DNA from 2 places in the Paenibacillus sp. FSL L8-0663 genome. Region 2 is predicted to be linked to the other one. Evidence: predicted binding sites of a transcription regulator. Region 2 holds the regulator's gene; the other holds the start of a gene.

Region 1 (3,186 bases), 1.0 Mb from region 2:
TGACCGAAAATAACCGCCGGCAGGCGCTTTCTATTGAAGGTGCTACTCCGCTTGAAAATGAGACAGGGCTAGCTGTGGGCGACGCAATTGCACAGGATGGTAAATTTTATGTAGTTTTGCCTGGACCTCCTAAGGAACTCAAACCGATGTTTGCAAACCAGGCCAAACCTTGGTTGCTTCAGCAGGCATTGAGCGGTGAGGAAATGCCAATTTATTCAAAAATGCTAAAATTTGCAGGGATTGGTGAGTCAGCTCTTGAAACCCGTTTGTTAGATCTGATCCAATCCCAGACAGACCCCACGATTGCTCCTTATGCCAAGGAAGGGGAAGTCACGATCCGTATATCCACCAAGGCGGCCAGCGAAAGTGAAGCATTGATTAAGCTGACGGCTACGGAAGTAGAAATTCAGCAGCGTCTTTCGGAATTTATGTATGCAAGCGAAGATGTTACGCTGGAGAAGGTTATCGTAGATCTAATGGCCAATCGCGGACTCACTGTGAGTGCGGCAGAAAGCTGTACAGGTGGAATGCTGATGGAACACCTCACTTCTATACCTGGCAGTGCTACTATGTTTCAAGGTGGCATCGTGTGCTATTCCAATGAAATGAAGATGAAATTACTCAACGTGCCTTGTGATTATTTGGAAGGGGATCAAGCGCCAGGTGCAGTGAGTAAGGAAGTGGCCTTTGTGCTTGCAGAGCAGGCGAGAATGATCATGGACAGCGATTTTGGACTTTCAGTTACTGGTGTAGCCGGACCTGGGTATTCCGAACGTAAGCCAGTCGGTCTAGTGTATATTGGCATTGCTGAACGCGACAAGGAAACGGAAGTACATGAACTGAGACTGAGTGGTAACCGCGAAACAATCCGACTGCGATCAGTCAAAGCGATTCTGTACAGATTGTGGCGCAGGCTGGTAGAGAACGAGAAACTCTCTTAATCATCTATGTACAGTGTGGGTCGTAGAGTTGTTTTAGATAGATATTCATGATATAATTACCTTATCGGAAGAACCGTTGCAAAGCCTTTTGCCAGCGGTTCTTTTTTTGTTTTAAGAGACAGGTGTAATTACAGAAGAGAGCTGTGTGAATAAAAAAACGAATGTATGTTCGAAAAAATGCTTGGCAAGCGTGTCAAAACAAGGTATTATTAAAGTACAAACAATGAAGGATGTGAGTTTATTGTCAGATCGTCGTGCTGCGCTGGATATGGCGCTCCGTCAAATAGAAAAGCAATTTGGTAAAGGTTCCATTATGAAGTTGGGTGAGTCTACCCACATGCAAGTGGAAACGATCCCCAGTGGTTCGATTGCTTTGGATATTGCGTTAGGAACGGGCGGCTTTCCAAGAGGCCGGGTTATTGAAATATACGGACCGGAATCATCCGGTAAAACGACAGTAGCTCTTCACGCTATCGCAGAGGTGCAAAAAACAGGCGGACAAGCCGCCTTTATCGACGCCGAGCATGCGCTTGATCCGTCGTATGCAAGCAAGCTGGGTGTCAATATTGATGAGTTGTTACTATCGCAACCAGATACAGGAGAGCAGGCGCTTGAGATTGCCGAAGCCCTTGTACGTAGTGGAGCAGTAGACATTGTAGTTGTTGACTCCGTAGCGGCACTTGTGCCGAAGGCAGAGATTGAAGGCGAAATGGGAGATTCCCACGTCGGTCTTCAAGCACGTCTGATGTCGCAGGCATTGCGTAAGCTGTCTGGAGCCATTAACAAATCGAAAACTATTGCTATTTTTATTAACCAGCTACGTGAAAAAGTAGGTGTTATGTTCGGTAACCCTGAAACAACACCAGGTGGACGTGCCTTGAAGTTTTACTCTACGGTACGTTTGGATGTTCGTCGTATTGAAAGTTTGAAAATGGGTAACGACATTGTGGGTAACCGCACACGTATTAAAGTCGTGAAGAATAAAGTTGCCCCTCCATTCCGTCAGGCTGAAGTGGACATTATGTACGGTGAGGGCATTTCCAAAGAAGGTAGCTTGATCGATATCGGTACGGAGCATGACATTGTCGACAAGAGTGGAGCTTGGTATTCCTACGAAGGTGAGCGCCTTGGTCAGGGACGTGAGAATGCGAAGCAATTTTTGAAGGAAAATCCGAACATTGCTAGTACGATCGAGCAAAAAATTCGGGTGGCAAGCAATTTGATTACGACGGTTGCTCCGCCTACAGAAGAAGAGTTGGCACAGCAAGCCAAGGAAGAACAGGAATTGTTGGAGCTTGAATAAAGCTTGGTGAATCCTGATTTGTGAACTGGAGCCAGGGTTATGGCACAATCCGGTTGAATAGCATGATTCTGATGCCCTGCACAGTTGTGCAGGGCATTTTTGCATCAATTAAAGCTGCTTTGTCAGCGGAATCTAACTTTTGCGTAGCAGTTGTCCAAAGACTGCTTTCGTGAATTTCAAAGTGAGGGAAACATATTGCAGTTGGACGATGAAGATGAATATTCTGCGGAAGCAAATAAGCAACAAGAGATTTCTCTTTTTCCGGATCATGAGGAATTGATGATTACTAGGGTAGAGCAGGGACAGGGACGCAAACGTGGACGCTATATCATTCATTTTGGCCCGTATTCATTGTCTGTATTAGAAGATGTAATGATCAAGTACAATATGTTCAAAGGAACGTCATTCGTCAAAAAAGAACTGGAAGATATTGTTCTGGCAGATGAAAAGCAACAGGCCTATGTACTCGCGCTTCGATATTTGGGGCGAAAGCCTCGCACACGTCAGGAAATTGCCCAGCGTTTGGTGCAAAAAGAACTGGATCAGTCTGTTATTGACGAAGTAATGGTCCGACTGGAAAGGGAGCAACTCGTGGATGATGATTTGTACGCCCGCCAATGGGCAAGGCAGCGTATAACTAGCCAACGTAAGGGGAAGATGTGGGTTAGGCAAGAACTCCGTCAGAAAGGCATCTCTAAAGCCTCTATTGGGGAAGCGTTAGGTGAAATCACCGATAATGAGGAGTGGGAGAGTGCTTTGACGATCGGACGTAAGAAATGGAATCAGGTACGTGGTGATATAATGGAGAAAAAAAGGAAAACCTACCCTTTTCTCATGAGACGCGGATATTCGGGGGATATGACACGCCGAGTGGTCAATCACCTCACTGCGGCCGAGCATGACGCTGCTTCAGATGACGAGGAATTGTTGCAGTGGGAGGAA
Region 2 (3,186 bases):
TGTCTTCTGCTCATAATATCACCTCCCTTCAAGAAATGAAGGTGCGGTTGAATCTTAGTGGCGTTTATGCTTACGCTTGGAAATTTTGATATTCAAGGCATTGGTTGCTAGTGCATTTCCGCTTCCTGTTTTAGCAGCTGCGGCTTGAAAGACTTTAACGACCAGATATCTGTTTTTCCCGATGCGATGCTTATACGTTTTAACTCTATTTCTGATCATCTGCATATCTCCTTTGCTTAGTTCTGCTATATATATATGTCAATTGTGATAGTAATGTATCAGCATAAATCTATTAGAAGCAAAAAGAAGCTAGTACCTATATCCCTAAAGGTTAACAAAAAAACTCATGCGAACCTGTCTTCGCCTTTTCAACTTTACGTTGCAGGAGATGTTACAGGCAGGTCGGCATGAGTCTAATGTGTAGAATAAAGATAATATGCAGTTTGTATGAAAATTATTTACTATTAAGGGTGTTAAGTTTTTTTTCGTAGTATGCCTCTTGGGCAAGAATATGATTCAGTTGTTCTGAGAGCTGTTTATATTCTTGGCTGGCCTCTGGGTAATTATTTCTTTCGGAAATTACAGCTTCAAGTTGCTTTTCTAAATACCTGAAATGGATGAGTATTTGTATGTACTGAATACGATCGTAGGTTGTTATGTGTGATTTCTCTTCTGCATACAAATGATCCATTGTTGGAACTGCACAGCTTACGACGATAAATATCATAACAAACGCTGAAATTATTATTTTTTTCATTTAATTCCTCCTACAGAGCTATGAGTAATTAATATACCATATTTAGCTAAAAGAAAGAAAGATCTATTAGTTTTTCCCATAACAGTATAGCTGTTCAAGATCAGTGGGGGATTATTTGAGATGATGAGGCTGATTTTATAGTAGATACAATAGGAATAGGTTGCAAAAAGGAAAGAATAGTTGTGAGATACATAGTAAGCATAATAACAATACAAAACCGGCTTGCCCTAGGCAGCCGGTTTTGTATTAGGGGATAGAATAACGGGGAAGGAAGAACGAGAAATCAGTGGAAGTCCCGGAAGAGTCCTACAACTTTGCCCAAAATACTGACGTGTGTCAGACGAAGCGGTTCAAAGGCTGGATTTTCAGGTTGAAGCCGGATATGATCTTTTTCTTTGTAGAAGGTTTTAACTGTAGCTTCGTCTTCATCTGTCATAGCTACAACAATATCGCCATTATCAGCGGTCTGCTGCTGACGTACGATTACATAGTCTCCGTTAGCAATCCCAGCCTCAATCATGCTTTCGCCTACAACAGATAACATGAATATTTTATCCTCACCAACAAAGTGTTGGGGAAGAGGAAAGTAATCTTCAATATTTTCTGTCGCCGTAATAGGAAGACCAGCGGTTACTTTGCCGACGACGGGGACACGACTAATGGAGTAATTAATCAAGTTGCTGTTATCCGATTCGTCTTGACCGAGTAACTCAATAGCCCGTGGTTTTGTAGGATCGCGGCGAATGAGTCCTTTTTTCTCTAAGCGATCCAAATGACCGTGAACCGTAGAACTGGAGGCCAATCCGACAGCCTCGCCTATTTCGCGTACAGAAGGGGGGTATCCCTTTAGACGCACTTCATTGCGGATAAATTCAAGAATGGCCTGCTGGCGGCTCGAAATCTTAGACATACCGTATCAACCCCATTTAGTAACGTTTGGGAAAATTATAGCATAGAACCTCCGTTCGTACAAACATAAGTTCTAAATAATCCCTAAAAAAATTGCGAACTTTTGTTCTCTTTTCTATTGAACAAAACAAACGTTCGTGTTATATTGTGAAAACATAAGAACAAACGTTTGGAGGACACAGCCATGATGAAATATAGCACCTATCAAAGTATTTTTCCAATGAATATAGAAAATTTACAGGAGACCCGAAAAGAGGGTAGGGCGCGTTTTATGCAGATTATTACCCATACTCTTTTACTTAAGCTTCTTATTATAGTGATTGTTGCTTGGATTGCAGGAGCAGGTGTACTTACGGTTTTCGCGGCTCCTTCAGCTTCCAAGGAAGAAGTGACTAAACTGACGGTACAACCTGGGGATACGTTGTGGCAGATTGCCGCGAATCATAAACCGGAACGAATGGATACACGGGTATATATAGAAGGAATTGTGCGGATTAACGGTTTAGAGGATCGGGGAGTGCAGGCAGGTCAGGTACTCAAGCTTCCTGACTTATGATCTATTGACTATTAGAGCTTGTCAGGGAGCGTAATGCGGGAGCCTTGACAAGCTCTTTTCTACATGTCAAAGTGTATTATATCTTTGCTTTTATGGAGGGGACACAATTTGGATATAGACAGCTTGGTACAGCGCATTAATGAATTAGCGCGCAAAGCAAAATCCGAGGGTTTGACGGAAGAGGAAGCCACAGAGCGCGCCAATCTTCGAGAAATTTATTTAGGTAACATTCGCCGTAATTTTCGGCAGCAGCTTGAAACGATTGAATTTGTGGACGATGATACATCGAAGGGAAATGACGGGCTGAAGCATTAATGTTGTTAAAGCGCCCAAGCCTGCAATTTGCCTTTTGTTTTAGGTACCTCTCATGGTATCTATATAGATCAGCTTTGAGGCAATTGTTTTAATGTAATATATCTGGGAAGGAATTGAGAGATGGCCCGATCATTTGAAAGAAAAGTACGCAAAAACACAGCGCATTTAAATAAATCGCGCAAAAAGCAAGGTATTCAAACCATTAGCGGCGCAGGTTCTGCAATGGATATTTTCCGTGGCCGTAACATTACTGTGCCAATTATGCTGGCTGGTCTTTCTGTATTGTACATGCTTATGAGTTACTTTTTGACTAAGACCGGTATGCGAGGGATGGATTGGCTTGTATTCGGCCTGTACTTGATGTTGGCTGTTATCTTTTTTATCCGTCGTCCTTATCTGAAAGTGGGAAAGGATACTCTCTATATGCTGAAAGGTGGTAGAGAACGTCCAATGACGGCAGGGGACATGAAAGCCATCAAGATTGAAAAGGGTTACGTAACCGTTGAAAGAAAAGGTAAGGGTGGTAATTTTATTTTCACAAAATCATTAGGTCGCTATGACACGGATGCCATTGCAGAGCGACTTGAGAAGTTTGCGCTATCCAATCAGATACAGGTTGACAAGAAATAACTGATTTAGCCTGTAGCTC

What was found. The regulator LexA, encoded in region 2, represses DNA repair genes until DNA is damaged. The targets are predictions, from matches to a motif close to CGAACATATGTTCG.
Region 1: a site for LexA is predicted at 1,100-1,113, ahead of recA (recombinase RecA). Genes of this name have one in related genera too.

Annotation. Positions count from the first base shown of each region.
Region 1 is NZ_JBBOYM010000001.1:2,141,095-2,144,280, forward strand. It holds gene MKY75_RS09850 (competence/damage-inducible protein A) at 1-941, shown strand, start outside; gene recA (recombinase RecA) at 1,183-2,244, shown strand; gene MKY75_RS09860 (regulatory protein RecX) at 2,440-3,186, shown strand, end outside.
Region 2 is NZ_JBBOYM010000001.1:3,136,410-3,139,595, reverse strand. It holds gene MKY75_RS13440 (hypothetical protein) at 1-14, opposite strand, end outside; gene MKY75_RS13435 (hypothetical protein) at 55-219, opposite strand; gene MKY75_RS13430 (hypothetical protein) at 455-757, opposite strand; gene lexA (transcriptional repressor LexA) at 1,041-1,667, opposite strand; gene MKY75_RS13420 (LysM peptidoglycan-binding domain-containing protein) at 1,854-2,222, shown strand; gene MKY75_RS13415 (DUF896 domain-containing protein) at 2,331-2,537, shown strand; gene MKY75_RS13410 (hypothetical protein) at 2,658-3,167, shown strand.